One region of the Vreelandella titanicae genome, then DNA from elsewhere that is predicted to be linked to it. Evidence: predicted binding sites of a transcription regulator. Region 1 holds the regulator's gene; each other region holds the start of a gene.

Evidence for each region. Region 1 encodes sigma-54, which starts transcription at its own class of promoters, with help from an activator protein. Its sites were predicted from a motif close to TGGCACNNNNNTTGCTNT; they were not measured.
Region 2: a site for sigma-54 is predicted at 1,770-1,787, ahead of urtA (urea ABC transporter substrate-binding protein). Genes of this name have one in related genera too.
Region 3: a site for sigma-54 is predicted at 1,716-1,733, ahead of glnA (glutamate--ammonia ligase). Genes of this name have one in related genera too.
Region 4: a site for sigma-54 is predicted at 1,996-2,013, ahead of HZS52_RS23020 (NarK family nitrate/nitrite MFS transporter). Genes of this name have one in related genera too.

Annotation. Positions count from the first base shown of each region.
Region 1 covers NZ_CP059082.1:4,177,687-4,181,670, forward strand. The annotation lists gene lptA (lipopolysaccharide transport periplasmic protein LptA) at 1-231, shown strand, start outside; gene lptB (LPS export ABC transporter ATP-binding protein) at 243-992, shown strand; gene HZS52_RS19345 (RNA polymerase factor sigma-54) at 1,122-2,537, shown strand; gene hpf (ribosome hibernation-promoting factor, HPF/YfiA family) at 2,635-2,943, shown strand; gene HZS52_RS19355 (PTS sugar transporter subunit IIA) at 2,948-3,418, shown strand; gene rapZ (RNase adapter RapZ) at 3,506-3,984, shown strand, end outside.
Region 2 covers NZ_CP059082.1:1,320,301-1,324,284, forward strand. The annotation lists gene HZS52_RS06225 (tripartite tricarboxylate transporter permease) at 1-1,457, shown strand, start outside; gene urtA (urea ABC transporter substrate-binding protein) at 1,920-3,281, shown strand; gene urtB (urea ABC transporter permease subunit UrtB) at 3,387-3,984, shown strand, end outside.
Region 3 covers NZ_CP059082.1:659,192-663,175, forward strand. The annotation lists gene glnA (glutamate--ammonia ligase) at 88-1,494, opposite strand; gene HZS52_RS03160 (hypothetical protein) at 2,028-2,651, shown strand; gene HZS52_RS03165 (acyltransferase family protein) at 2,713-3,741, opposite strand; gene HZS52_RS03170 (alpha/beta hydrolase) at 3,894-3,984, shown strand, end outside.
Region 4 covers NZ_CP059082.1:4,974,718-4,978,701, forward strand. The annotation lists gene HZS52_RS23010 (CZB domain-containing protein) at 1-713, shown strand, start outside; gene HZS52_RS23015 (patatin-like phospholipase family protein) at 817-1,836, shown strand; gene HZS52_RS23020 (NarK family nitrate/nitrite MFS transporter) at 2,179-3,531, shown strand; gene HZS52_RS23025 (nitrate regulatory protein) at 3,657-3,984, shown strand, end outside.

The sequences.
Region 1 (3,984 bases):
CAAGGCGAAGGGCAAGATGGCCCCACGGAAGGCTGGGCGCGGCGGATTATTTATCACGTCGCCGAGCGTCGCGTAGAGCTGATCGACCAAGCCGAACTGACCCAGAAAGAGGACACCTTTAGCGGCGGTCGCCTTGAGTATTTTATTGACCGAGAAGTGATTCAAGCGCGCTCTGACGTTGACGGCAGCGAGCCCCAGCGCATACGCATGACCCTTCAGCCTGAACAATAGGGAGCTTAGCTGTGGCCACTGCTGACACTGCGCCGATCAAAACCCTTTATGCCCACCACCTGGCTAAAAGCTACAAACGCCGCCGAGTGGTCAAAGACATCAATCTGGAGATCTCCCAAGGCAGTGTCGTTGGCCTTTTGGGCCCCAACGGCGCGGGCAAAACCACCTCATTTTATATGATTGTTGGGCTGGTCAAATCCGACGCTGGCAAGGTGGGTATCGACGATGTGGATTTAACGCGCGCCCCCATGCACGAGCGCGCAGCCGCGGGGATTGGCTACCTACCTCAAGAGGCGTCTATTTTCCGCAAACTCTCGGTTGCCGAGAATATTATGGCGATACTCGAGACCCGCAAAGAGCTTAACCGCAGCGACCGCGAGCAGCGTCTGGAAGCGCTACTCGAAGACTTCCATATTACCCATATTCGCGACAACCTGGGCATGAGCCTTTCGGGCGGCGAGCGCAGGCGTGTAGAAATAGCCCGCTCGCTAGCCACAGAGCCCGCTTTTATTCTGCTCGATGAGCCTTTTGCGGGCGTTGACCCCATCTCGGTAGGTGAGATTAAAACCATCATTCGTGCACTGAAACAGCGCCATATCGGCGTGCTGATCACCGATCACAACGTGCGTGAAACACTAGATATTTGCGACATCGCCTATATCGTCGGCGATGGGCAAATTATCGCCAGTGGCTCACCCGCCTCGATTCTCACCAACCAAAAAGTAAGGGATGTGTATTTGGGTGCCGATTTTCGCCTGTAATGTTTTTGCCTTAATCGCCCCTAAATAGCGCTTTAAAACAACTTTACTACCAATGGCATGCTTATTGCACTTGCGCCAAGCACTCACTCGCACTAGGGTGGAGCATTCTGATTAACGAGTGGTTCTCAGATGGTCATGAAAGCTTCTCTCCAACTGCGTATCGGCACACAGCTGACCATGACGCCCCAGTTGCAGCAGGCCATTGCGCTGCTGCAACTCTCTACGCTGGATCTTCGTCAAGAAATTCAGCAGGCCCTTGATGCCAATCCCATGCTGGAGCAGGAAGATGAGTTTAGTGAGCAGGCTGTCAGCGAGCCTAAGGAAGAAGAGTGGTCAGAGAGCATCCCTACTGAGCTCTCGGTAGATAGCGACTGGTCAGATACCTATCAAGATATGGGAAGCCAGGGGGGCAGCAGCAGCGAAGGCCCCGACTTTGAGCGTCAGGCAGCCGGTCAGAGCCTGCATGGCCACCTGCTGTGGCAACTCGCCATGACCGATTTTAGCGCTCGCGAGCAGCTTGTCGCGGAAAGTTTAATCGACGCGCTAGACGCCAACGGCTACCTGACCCAGCCGCTCAACGACATCCGTGAAGGGCTTCGTGCCCAGAGCATTGACGGGCTAAGCCAGCGCGAAGTGGAAACCATTCTACTCAAGCTCCAGCAGTTTGAGCCGACCGGCATATTTGCCCGTGACTTGCGTGAATGCTTGATGCTGCAGCTCGCCGCCCTCCCCGATGATACGCCACTGCTGGTTCCCGCCCGCCGTTTAGTGCGGCAGTTTCTCGAAGCGCTTGGCAAAGACGATATGCGCCTGCTGAAACGCCGTCTAGGGCTCGACGACGAACAGCTGGCCGATGTCATCCTGCTTATTCGCAGCCTAGACCCACGGCCAGGCAGCGCTTACGGCGACACCGACGACAGCTATGTCACCCCCGATCTAGTCGTCCGCCACGATAATGAAGGCTGGCATTTAGAGCTCAACCCCGAGGCCCTGCCACGACTGCGCATTCAGCCCGACTACGCCAGCTTGATTAAGCGTGCGGATAAAAGCGATGACAACCAGTTTCTCAAAGAGCACCTCCAGGAAGCGCGCTGGTTGATCAAGAGCCTTTCTAGCCGAAACGATACGCTGCTGCGTGTTGGTCGCGAAATCATTACCCGCCAGATTGGCTTTTTAGAGCACGGCGAAGAAGCCATGAAACCACTGATACTGGCCGACATTGCCGAAGCCGTGGAGATGCACGAGTCGACTATTTCACGGGTAACGACGCAAAAATATATCCATACACCCCGTGGTGTGTTTGAACTCAAATACTTTTTCTCAAGCCAGGTGAGCGGCCAAGATGGCGACAGCCACTCCAGCACCGCCATCCGGGCACGACTCAAGAAACTGATTCAAGAGGAGCCGCCCGGCAAGCCACTTTCAGACAGCCGCTTAGTGACGCTATTAGGCGAAGGAGGAATTCAAGTGGCGCGTCGTACGGTGGCGAAATACCGTGAAGCCATGGGCATTCCCTCTTCCAGTGAACGGCGTCGTTTGCGCTAACTGCGTTAACGTTTCAGGGAAACTCTCGACAAGGGCTTTGCAACGCGGCAAAAAGGGTTACAATCGAAGTACAGTCCGATGGATAAGGAGCACGTCAATGCAAGTAAATATCACTGGTCATCACGTAGAACTGACTGACGCCTTGCGTGACTATGTCAACGAAAAGCTTGAGCGTGTAGAGCGCCATTACGACAATATAACTACGGTGCAAGTCACCTTATCAGTGGAGAAAGAGCGCCAGCAGGCCGCCTGTACGCTGCACGCCGCAGGTGCTGACTTACATGCGGAAGCCCTAGACAGTGATATGTACGCCGCTATCGACGCACTAGCGGACAAAATCGACCGTCAACTCGTTAAACACAAGGAAAAAGCACAAGCTCGCGCCCAAGGCGCCGGTGTGCGTTAATTCAATGACGTTGGAAACCATACTCCCCCCGGAACGCGTTCTGTTCGACGTCCCCGGGGGCAGCAAAAAAAGGGTGCTGGAGTTTTACAGCACCTTTATCGCCCAAAATATTCCCAGCCTGGACAGCCAAGAAGTGTTTAGCCGTTTAATCGGCCGCGAGCGCTTAGGCAGTACGGGTATTGGTAACGGCGTGGCTATTCCTCATGCGCGTAGCCCCCACTGCAACGCCCCTATCGCTGGATTTTTAAAACTGGCTGAAGCGATCGATTTTGACGCTATCGACGGCGACCCGGTAGATCTGGTGTTTGTCCTGTTGGTACCCGAAGAGGCAGATGACACGCATCTCTCACTACTGGGTCAGGTAGCGACCATCATGAATGATGCGGACACGCGCCAGCAACTGCGTAAAGCAGCCAGCCAGCGCGAACTGCTTGAGCTGATTACCGCCAAAATTCGCGAGCAATCAGCGGCCTAAGGGCCTGAAACCCTGTTCAGGGCAGATCATAGCAGGTTATTCGCTCACCACCCTCAACGCAGCTTGATCAAAGCAAAGAGAGACTCTATGCAACTGGTGATCATTAGCGGCCGCTCCGGGTCAGGTAAATCTATCGCCTTGCAAGCGCTGGAAGATCTTGGCTACTACGCGATTGATAACCTCCCAGCTATGTTGCTGGGGTCGTTGGTGGATGAACTGCGTGACCAGGGCGACCGGGCACATTTAGCGGTGAGTATTGATGCCCGCAACTTGCCGGGAGCTCTGGAGCGCCTGCCCTCTTTATTAGACGAGTTGCGCCAGCGTAAAATCGACTTTCAAGTTATTTACCTGACCACCGATGCGCGCATACTGCTTGAGCGTTACTCAGCAACGCGTCGCCGTCATCCGCTGACCCGCGATAGCGAAATGACGCTGGAAGAGGCGATCAATAAAGAAGAGACGACGCTGGAAGATATTCGCGATCTGGCCGACCTATTGATCGATACATCACGATTATCGGTGCACGATTTACGCCGTCGCATTACCGACCAAGTAGCCCATCAGCG
Region 2 (3,984 bases), 2.4 Mb from region 1:
AGCCAATCAATATTGCCTACGTATTTGCCGGTGTATTTGCTGGCACCATTATCGGCATGCTGCCGGGCCTTGGCCCTATCAGTGCACTTGCCCTGATGATTCCTATCACCTTTGCCATGGAACCCTCGTCGGGTTTGATCCTGATGGCAGGGGTTTACTACGGCGCCATCTTCGGTGGCTCTACTTCCTCGATTCTGCTCAACGCCCCCGGCGTTGCGGGTACCGTAGCAACCTCCTTTGACGGCTACCCGATGGCCAAAAAAGGTCTGGCGGGTAAAGCGCTGGCGATTGCCGCCTACTCGTCATTTGTGGGCGGTACGGTATCGGTTATTTTCTTGATGCTGGTGGCTCCGCTGCTTTCCAAAGTGGCCGTAAGCTTTGGCCCTTCCGAGTACTTTGCACTGATGGTGCTGGGCTTAACCGCCGTGGTCTCGCTGTCGGATAAATCGCTGATCAAGGGGCTGATTGCCGCCGTGGTGGGGGTAATTATCTCGATTGTGGGTATCGATATGCAGACCGGTACCGAGCGTTTTACCTTCGGCTCCGTTCAGCTTCTCGACGGTATCGACTTCCTGGTGGTGGCGCTGGGGATTTTTGCGCTTGCCGAGGTGTTCTACATGCTGCTGCGCGGCGGTGGTGGCAAAGAGGCGCCGCGTAATGCGATTGGCTCGCTGAAACTGACTCGTAGCGAAGTCAAAGAGATCGCTGGCCCCGTTGGCCGCAGCTCGGTGTTGGGCTTCTTCACCGGCGTTCTGCCGGGGGCTGGCGCGACCATTGGTTCGTTCCTGGGTTACAGCATGGAAAAACGCATTGCCAAAGATGGCGACACCTTTGGGCAGGGCAATATCAAAGGCGTGGCCGCGCCGGAAGCGGCCAACAACGCCGCCTGTACCGGCTCCTTTGTGCCGCTGTTGACGCTGGGTGTACCGGGTTCGGGTACCACCGCAGTACTGCTGGGTGCCCTGCTGGTCATGGGGGTCAATCCCGGCCCAATGATGCTGACAGAGCGTCCGGACGTGTTCTGGGGCGTGGTTGCCAGTATGTATATCGGTAATATCTTCCTGCTGGTGCTTAACCTGCCGTTGATACCGCTGATCGCCAAGATTCTTGATCTGCCCAAGCCGCTACTGCTGTCGCTGATTTTGATCTTCTGCATGATCGGCGTCTACGGCATGAGCTTCAGTGTGTTTGATCTGTTGCTGCTGCTCGGTTTTGGCCTGGTGGGCCTGGGTATGCGCCTGTTTGGTTTCCCCGCGGCGCCGCTGATTTTAGCGCTGATTCTGGGCAACATTATGGAAGAGTCCTTGCGTCGCGCGCTGCAGATCTCCGGTGGCGACTGGATGACCTTTATCGACAAGCCTATCTCGCTTGGCCTACTGGTCGTCGCCTTGCTGTCGCTTGGTCTGCCGTTACTGAAAAAACGCCGTAAGAAAATTCCACCCGACGTGGCTGTTTAACGCCACTACTTAAAGGGTGAATAGCAAGGAGCCTTGGTGATGCCAAGGCTCCTTTTTTTATCTGCGCTTTCTTATCTACTTTTTTAACTAATAATAAAGAGTGGTTTTGTAACAAATAAGTAACTAATGCGTTAATGCTTTGTGTTTAAAAAGTTCAAGTACTTAGTTGGTGCACTGTCTTTTATTGGTGCATTGAGAGGGTGCTTCAGCAGCGTTAATGCGCTTTATTTTGGTGCATGTAGTGAGTTTTGAGATTTTGTGATGATTATTAAGTGGCTGATTAAATAGCTATAAGGCAACTTTGTGCCAATCTGGCGCATCCCTTGCAAGAGTTATTGGCTAGTGAACGTAATGGCTAGTGGACGTATTGGGGGAGCTAACACAACAACCCCAAGTGCGAAGCCAATCATCAAGCCTCGGTCATAACAAACCCCAGCCATAAGGGGTGCAAGGAGATTAACAATGAACACTCTCAAACGCTCGACACACCCTCGCCCCTTCCTTTCAAGTGGCCGTTTCGCGACCGCTTTACTCACCGCTGCCATCATGGGGGCCAGCACCCAAGCCATCGCCCAAGACGATGACCCGATCAAAGTCGGTATCCTGCACTCGCTTTCCGGCACCATGGCGATTAGTGAGACCGTCCTCAAAGACACCGTCGAAATGCTTATCGAACAGCAGAACGAAGCCGGTGGTTTGCTCGGCCGTCAGTTAGAAGCCGTGGTGGTTGATCCCGCGTCTAACTGGCCGCTGTTTGCCGAACGCGCCCGGGAGCTACTAGACCAGGAAGAAGTGGACGTGATTTTCGGCAACTGGACGTCGGTTTCGCGTAAATCCGTACTGCCCGTCGTAGAGGAGCTCAACGGGCTGCTGTTCTACCCGGTGCAGTATGAAGGCGAAGAGTCTTCTGAAAACGTCTTCTACACCGGCGCAGCGCCTAACCAGCAGGCGATTCCTGCGGTTGAATACCTTATCAACGAAGTCGGTATCGAGCGCTTTGCGCTAGTGGGTACCGACTATGTCTACCCGCGCACTACCAACCGTATCCTCGAGGCCTTCCTCAAGGATGAACACGGCATCGCGGATGAGGACATCATGGTCAACTACACGCCGTTCGGTCACTCCGATTGGCAAAACATCGTGGCGGAAATACGTCGATTCGGTGAAGAGGGTAAACCGACCGCCGTAATCTCGACGGTTAACGGCGACGCTAACGTGCCGTTCTATACCGAGCTCTCCAACCAGGGTATCGACGCTGCGGATATTCCGGTCATCGCCTTCTCCGTGGGCGAGCAGGAGCTCACCGGTATTGATACCGGGCCGCTGGTAGGCCACTTGGCTGCCTGGAACTACTTCATGAGCGTCGATAACGACGACAACTACGACTTTATCGATGCCTGGATCGAATACACCGGCGACGATATGGCGGTGACCAACGACCCGATGGAAGCACACTACATTGGCTTCAATATGTGGGCCGAAGCGGTTCGCAAAGCGGGCACCACGGATGTCGATACGGTGAAAGACGCCATTATCGGTGTAACCGTACCTAACCTCTCCGGCGGTTATGCGGCGATGATGCCCAACCACCACATCACCAAGCCGGTGTTGATCGGTGAGATTCAGGACAACGGCCAGTTCGATATCGTTTGGCAGACACCGTCTACCGTGGCGGGCGACGCCTGGTCTGACTACCTGCCTGGCTCCCGTGACCTGATTGCCGATTGGCGCAAGCCGATGGAGTGCGGCAACTTCAACGTCGTGAACGGCTCGTGCGGTGGCAGCACCGCAGCAGAAGAAGCCGAAGCGGCGCTCGCTGAGTAAAAGCTCCTGTAGTGAGTAATACTGATCCCTCGTCCCTAGGCTGAAGCCCAAGTGGCGAGGGAGCACGCTAACTCCCCCTCTTTAGATAACCAAAGGAAGAACCCCATGAGGCGTTTCCTTTCCTTAGGGCTGCTGTGCCTACTGTTGTTAAGCATCACAGTGACCGCCCAAGCACAAACGAGCTCCACGAATACTGCCGACGATGACGCCGCGCTCGAGTTGTTAGAGGCGCTGGACGTTGAATCTTACGCTGACAAAGGCGACGCAATCACCGCCATTTTGCAAAGCGATGACGAACGCGCCCGAGACTGGCTGCAGGCCTTGCTGGATGGCCGCTTGCAGCGTACCGAAGATGGCCGCTTTGTGCTGGTGCTCGAGAACCGTGGCCGCGACTGGCCGGTGGCCGATGTACTGACCGGCGAAGCGCTGGGCGAGATGTCCCGCCGTGATCTGGAGCGTATCGGCATCAACAACAACCTACGTAATCAGCTGCGCAGCGCCATTGCGGTGGTTGACCTCTACTCGCCTAATGTGGAACGCCGCCGCACCTCGGCCGAGCGCCTGTTAGGTGAAGTAGATGGTGAGCTGGTGCCCACTCTCGACGACTTGATCGAACAGGAAGAGGACGAGCAGGTGCGTTACCGGCTGACCCAGGCCGTGGCGATCTACCGCGCCGAAGCGGGCGAAATGGCTGGGGTCGAAG
Region 3 (3,984 bases), 1.8 Mb from region 1:
GTAGCGGGGTTCTATTGGCAATCATTGTTACCACCGCCTGGCTGATAGTAACAGCCAAGGGCGAGTAACGCTGATTCGCAGCTGTACTTAACAGCTATAGTACATATCAAACTCGATGGGGTGAGTGGTCATACGAATACGCTCCACTTCTTCCATCTTGAGGTCAATGTAGGCATCGATCATTTCGTCGGTGAACACGCCACCTTCGGTCAAGAACGCACGGTCAGCGTCGAGGGCTTCCAGTGCTTGATCCAGGCTGTGCGCCACAGTCGGTACTGACTTGCCTTCTTCTGGCGGCAGGTCGTACAGGTTTTTGTCCATGGCATCGCCAGGGTGGATCTTGTTTTTGATACCGTCGATACCCGCCATCAACATGGCAGAGAACGCCAGGTAAGGGTTGGCAGTCGGATCAGGGAAGCGCGCTTCCACACGCTTGCCTTTCGGGCTGGCGGTGTAAGGAATACGGATTGAAGCCGAACGGTTGCGGGCACTGTAGGCCAGCATGACCGGCGCTTCAAAGCCAGGCACCAGACGCTTGTACGAGTTGGTAGAAGCGTTAGTAAAGGCGTTCAGGGCACGGGCGTGCTTGATGATGCCGCCGATGTAGAAAAGCGCCATTTCAGACAGACCAGCGTACTCGTCACCGGCGAACTGGTTGTTGCCATCTTTCCAGAACGACTGGTGAACGTGCATACCCGAACCGTTATCACCGACCAGCGGCTTCGGCATAAAGGTGGCCGTTTTGCCATACGCGTGGGCCACGTTGTGGATCACGTACTTCATTTCCTGAACTTCGTCAGCTTTCTTCACCAGCGTGTTGAACTTAACGCCGATTTCGTTCTGACCTGCGTTGGAAACCTCGTGGTGGTGTACCTCGACGGTCTGACCAATCGCTTCCAGGGTATTACACATTGCGCCACGAATATCGTGGAAGCTATCGACCGGAGGAACCGGGAAGTAGCCGCCTTTAACGCGCGGGCGGTGGCCAAGGTTGCCGCCTTCAACGACACTGTCGGTTGCCCAGGCGCCTTCGTCGGAAGTGATTTTGTACATGGAGCCCTGGATATCAGACTTCCAATGCACTTCGTCAAAGATAAAGAATTCAGGCTCAGGGCCGAAGAACGCGGTGTCGCCCAGGCCAGTAGACTGCAGGTAAGCTTCTGCGCGCTTAGCGATAGAGCGCGGGTCACGATCATAGCCTTGCATAGTGGCCGGCTCGATGATGTCACAGCGCAGCACCAGCGTCGCATCTTCGGTGAAGGGGTCAAGGTAGCCCGTACCATCTTCCGGGCGCAGAATCATGTCGGATTCGTTAATGCCCTTCCAACCTTCAATAGAAGAGCCATCGAACATTTGGCCATTCTCGAAGAATTCTTCGTCTACATCGCGCGCAGGCACGGTCACGTGCTGTTCTTTACCGCGAGTGTCGGTGAAACGCAGATCTACCCATTTAACATCGTGTTCTTCAATTAGCGCGAGAGTCTTGGCTGACATAGTGTCCTCCGGTATGAGCGTGGCTTAAAGCTAACGACAGTAAGCTACCGATAAAAGTGTTGTTCGACAAAATACGTGCTAAACCGCACGTTTGTCATTCTTGTTCGCTCAACGTTTGCCTGACATTGGTTAACAAATCGCTCAGCGAGCATTTCAGACCGGCTATCGTTTTAGCACGCCGCAGGGCTTATGCCTACGGCCCGCTAGCCGCTTGCAAATACAATGCAGAGAACATGCCAACACTGCACCAATATGGCATAAAAAAACAACAACTATCTGTTTTATAAACATTAAAAAATGGCTTCGAATGCCTCTTGATGACGCATAACGGCGCAACAGGCTATTCTGAACCGTCTAAAAAACCTCTTATGCACCAAAATAGAACAAAAATAATGCCGCACGCCCCATCAAAGTGCACAAGTCATACTAAGCGCTGTTTTTTAGCTCGCAAATTTTTTTACTTGCTACGCAAATAAACCAGCTACTACAATAAATTACAATTTGATAGATTTGCTCACAATCGGAGTCGGCAAATGGGATCGGTCTGCTTTATCGTTGATGCCATGGTGACGGGTGAAATGTTGCCACGCCACTTAAAATCCATACGTGAATCCGGTGTCGCCGACCACTTGCTGCCCATTTTGGTGACAGCCACTCAAGCGCAAGCACGCCTGAGTGCTATTGAACAGCGCTACCATGCTCATTCGCTGATTACACCATCAAGGCCGCTGGGGGCTCGCTTGAATAAAGCCGCGTTTACCAGCCAAGCAGAGTGGCTCATCATTGCGCTGCAGAAAAAACCACTGCCTGCGGAGCTTTGGTGTGCACTCTATTCACAGCTCAACACTTACACCCTTGACGCCTTGATTATTGGCCTCACCCGGCCATCGCTGTCGGAACGCATCCTGCGGCGCTTATTGGCCAGTGCTTTACTTTTGCCGCCCTACATTGCCGTGAGGCGAGCCTGGCTAGAGCGCTTGGGTGGGTTTGACCCTGAGCTGGACGATAACAGCGCGATCGACGATTTTCTGCAACGTTTACACGCCTGCCCTACGCGTTTAAAAACCTACAACGGAAACCTGCTTAGACTAACGAAAGAGCCAGAAAACCCTTTTCTGGCTAACGCCCCGGTTACGGCTTTCACTCCACGCCCATAATGCGTTTTCTGCCGCTATCTACCGATATCATCCACAGATACCATCCACCGCCACTCTCTGACTAACTTACCTTTAATCGCTTGCCGAACAGCATGGCGCCCAGTGTCGTGGTATTGGCGAGCTTATTAAGCCCCACTGACCCCACCACACCAACCGCCATAAGCGCCAGTGCATACACGCCAATGGGCAACGACAACGGCTCGACAGCCAGATCAGCGAGCACAAAGAACATGGGGTGAGCCAAGTAAATGCCAAACGAATACGCATTAATGTGGCGCACCCACAAAGGCGCAGGACGCCCGGCCAAGTAGCGCATGGCACACAGCGTGAACAGCACGAAGAAAGGAATGACCCACACCTCTTTGGAAGAGAAGGCCAGCCAACCTGCAAAGGTCGCGGCAATAATCAGCGCCACCATTAGCACCAACCAGACCGGGCGGGCCATTTGCTGCATCCAGGCAGGCCGCGCCAGCATCACGCTCTCAGGGGGTAGCGGGTAGTAGCGCACCAGCACCAGGGCAAGAAAAAACACATAGATCCAACCCAGTGGAGCAATCCACAGCAGATAGCCGGGCAGGTCAACCTCAAACCAGTAAGCCAACCCCCAATACGCCATGCTGATCACACAAGCGCCCCACAGCCACGGCACCGGGTTCAAACGCCACAGCTGCCAACGGGTAAACAGCCAATAGGCCACATAAAACTGCATCGCAATAATCAAAAAATAGCCATGCCAGCCCGCGTACACATAATACTCAATGGCGTTGGCCACGAACCCCACCGGTTCATCCGATGGCTGTTGGCTTAGCCATTCAGCCGTCGAATAAATAAAGCCATACACAAAATAGGGCACCATTACATACTTCACGCGCTGGGCAAGGAACCCTTCCGGCACGGATTTATCGTAGCGAACGGCAAACACAAAGACCGCAATAAACAGGAAAATCGGGGTACCCAACACCAGCGGTATGCGCATCAAATCGGTGGCAACGTTATCGAGGCGCTGATTGACATGATCTAGTAAGTGAAACAAAAAAACGGCTATACAGCCGTAAGCACGCAACCAATAGATCTCTTCAATTTTGCGCATTGGGCCTCCCGCCTCGACCTACTCCTACCCTGGCATTTTGCATGGCGATGATGAATGACTATGCTAACTGACTGTCTTATATGGCTATGATGAACAATAAAAGCCTTCGCGCTGTCCGACCCCATTGAACAGTTTTAATTCCCGGAGGAAACGTGTTCATCCCCAAGCCACCAGTATTCTCGTACCGATTTCACGCCCTACTTACGGCATTTATTGGCTGGCTAACGTTCAGTGGCCATAGCT
Region 4 (3,984 bases), 800 kb from region 1:
CAGTAAGTACGGCCCTCGAAACGGCCCATAGCCAAGGTCTGCTTGGCAGCACCGATGCCGCTAGCCAGCAATCTCCAGGATTGGCAGCCATTGCAGACGATGTCCACCGCTTAGCGTTGACTATGCACAGCTTGAGCCATCAGCTCAGCCTACTGATGGAGCAAATTAATAGCCAGGTAAGAGAACACTCGCAGGCCGTAGTGAAAAAACGTCTGGCCGACGAGGAGATTACCCATTCCGCGCAAGCAGCCAATCAGGCAGTGCATCAGCTTGCTGACCAAGCTCAGCATATGCACAAGGTGATTCATCACAATGCCACCGCTGCGTTTTTACACTCCGCGAAGCTTGATCATGCGGTGTGGAAGTGTCGGCTTTATAAGCAGCTCCTCTCTGCCAACACAGACACTCCCCTAGAAGACCATCACCAATGCCGTTTAGGGCGCTGGCATCAACATGGAGAAGGTCACCAACGTTACGCCCGCACTGAGGCCTATCGAGCGCTGGCGGCCCCCCATCGCCGTATGCATGACAGTGGCGCGGAAGCACTTAAGTTTGCCCGCCTGGGCGACCGCAATGGTCAACTGGCCGCCTTGGGAGTCATGGAAGAAGCCAGCCAGCAGCTCGCCCTGCAGTTGGACAACCTCATGGAGCACGCCATGTATGAGGCGCCCTATTCAGCCAATCATCACTCACCGCTTGCGGGCGCACCTTAAATAGCCGTTGTACGCTAAATAGCCTTTCGTCTTATCTAGCCGCCTATGCCATGCTGGTTGCAATAAAACCACTTTCCTCACCAGCAGCAATGGGAAAAAGCATATGGCACAGGTCAAAAAGCTAGATCTCGCGTTACAAGGCGGTGGCGCCCACGGGGCTTATACCTGGGGTGTCATTGATCGCCTACTGGCAGATGACCGAATTGAGATTGAGGGCATCAGCGGCACCAGCGCCGGGGCAATGAATGGCGTGGTAATGGCCGATGCGCTCACAAGAGGCGATAAAGAGACCGCTCGGCAAGCACTGCACGACTTTTGGCAAGCGGTGAGTCGCGCGGGTATGGCCAGCCCCATCCGTCGCTCTCCCTTGGATATATTGACCGGCAACTGGAGCCTGGATCACTCGCCCGGTTTTATTGCGATGGATCTATTAAGCCGTGTGGCCTCCCCCTATCAACTCAACCCGCTCAATATAAATCCGCTGCGCGATATCGTGGCCGAACATATTGATTTCGAGCGGGTTAGGCAATGCCAACAGCTTAAGCTGTTTGTCGCGGCCACTAACGTACGCACGGGCAAACAGCGGGTGTTCCGCCGTGAAGAGATGAGCGTTGACGCGGTGATGGCCTCCGCTTGCTTGCCCTTTATATTCCAAGCAGTGGAGATCGACGGCGAAGCGTATTGGGATGGTGGCTACATGGGTAACCCCGCCCTGTTTCCTCTCATGGAGGAGTGCAGCGCACGGGATATTCTGCTGATACAAATCAACCCAATCAGCCGTAACGAAGTCCCCACCTCGGCATCGGCCATTATGAACCGCCTCAACGAGATCACCTTTAACTCAGCACTGATTAAAGAGATCCGTATGATTGCACTGCTTAAGCATGCCCTCGATGAGCAAGGCATTGAAAACTGCTACCAGCAGGCGTTGTTCCACCGCATTAGCGGCGAGCAGGCACTTGAGGGCCTCTCTGTCTCCAGCAAATCCAATTCTGAGTGGCCTTTTCTATGCCATCTTTTCGAGCAGGGACAAGCTGCCGGTGAACGTTGGTTAAGCGAACACTTTGAAGCGATTGGTAGCCACTCCACACTGGATATTGATGCCGTCTATTTACATGAATAATGGCTGCACGTTCAGTCCGCCAATTGCACCCTTCTAGCACCAAGATGCCGCAAAATCGGCGTTGCATGCCCAATCATGCAGCATAGACTTGATCACTTATCGCTAACACGCACAACAAAAATAAATTAAGATATTGATTTTTAGCAATAAATATTCAACTGGCAAACTACCTGCATAACTCCTACCAGTGGTGGTAGGCGTGGACCAGGCCCAGTCGGGTACGAGTGCGTCGAACCTGACCTTCAACGGTGAAGGCATGTTCTCGTCAATTGTTTGCGTAACGCGCTAACTTGTTTGCGTTGCGTAGCGACCAACTCGTTTTATGCCCCGTGAGGCCATCCCATGGACATACGCAACAAAGCCAACCGTATTCGGCTGCTTAACTTCTCGACTCCTCAGATGCGCGCTTTCCACTTTTCATGGTTCGCGTTTCATATCTGTTTCTTCGGCTGGTTCGGCATCGCCCCTCTTATGGCGATTGTTCGAGAAGACCTTTCACTGACTCAAACACAAATCGGCAATACGATTATCGCTTCGGTAGCGATCACGGTCATTGTGCGCCTTGCAATTGGCGTACTGTGTGACCGCATCGGCCCGCGTAAAACCTATACCGGGCTACTGATATTAGGCGCTATTCCGGTGATGGGCATTGGCTTGGCCGATAGTTTTGAAACCTTTTTATTGGCGCGCTTAGCCATTGGGGCCATTGGTGCCTCCTTCGTGATTACCCAGTACCACACCTCGATGATGTTCGCCCCCAATGTGGTCGGCACTGCCAACGCTACTAGCGCAGGCTGGGGAAACCTGGGTGGTGGCACCACGCAGATACTGATGCCACTAATCTTCTCGGGCATGCTGATGCTGGGCGTTAACGAAGCCTTTGGCTGGCGTTTAGCGATGATGGTGCCTGGTGTAGTGATGTTCTTTACCGGCATTGGCTACTGGTTCTTCACACAGGATGCCCCCAACGGCAACTTCAGCGACCTGCGCGCACGCGGCGAATTGCCTGAAGCTTCAGGTGAAAATGGTGCCGCGCAAAGCTTTCTAGCCGCCGCCAAGGATATTCGTGTTTGGGCGCTGTTCGTTGTCTATGGCCTCTGCTTTGGCGTGGAACTGACGATCAACAATATTGCTGCCATCTACTTCTTTGATAAGTTTGACCTTACCTTGGCTACCGCGGGTCTGATTGCCGGTCTGTTTGGTTTAATGAATATTTTTGCGCGTACTTTAGGCGGCGTCTTCTCGGATCTTTTCGCCAAGCAAGGGGGCTTGAAAGGACGCGTTCGCTGGCTGTTTATTGCCTTGGTTTGCGAAGGTATTGCGTTGGTAGCGTTTTCGCAGATGCACGTATTAAGCCTAGCGATAGGCATCATGCTGGTGTTCAGCCTGTTTGTGCAGATGGCGGAAGGCGCTACTTTTGGCGTGGTTCCGTTTATCAACAAAAAGGCGCTGGGTGCCGTGGCGGGCATAGTCGGCGCTGGCGGTAACGTGGGGGCGGTAGGCGCTGCCTTTCTGTTCCGCAGCGAAAGCCTGACCTATCAGCAAGGTCTGTTCTATTTAGGCCTCACTGTACTGATCCTGGCTTCATGCGTGTTGGTGGTACGCTTTAGCGATGCTACCGAAGCAGAAGAGGCCAAAGCGTATAGCGACGCAGTAGGTGATGATGTAGGCGCGGGCGCTCTGTCGTTACGCTAAGCGCTTTCCAGTACACTCATACTTCCATAACGTTCCTGTTCACTCCCATACGCTTCAGCATGGTATGGGAGAATAACGGTATGGGAGTGTTCACATTTAGGCGGCGAGTCACCAAGGAAATTTCTATGTCTTCAGCGCAGCAACTGCTCTTAACCGCCATCCGTTGCGATATCGACAACCTTACCCACCTTGCCACCACCGCCGATATTGTCAGCGACATCAGCCGCTTTATTCATATGCTCCAGCGTGAACGGGGCGCCTCGACGATTTACCTCGTTTCCCAGGGTCAGCGCTTCAAAACCCGTCGCGACACCTACCGGCAACACAGTCAGCAGGCCGAAACACTAATGCGCCAACGGCTGGAAGCGCTCAGTGAGGAGGCCCGCCCCCAGGCCGCCGCGCGCTTACTGCGCCGGATTGCCGCCGTCTGGTACGCGCTTGACGAACTTGGCG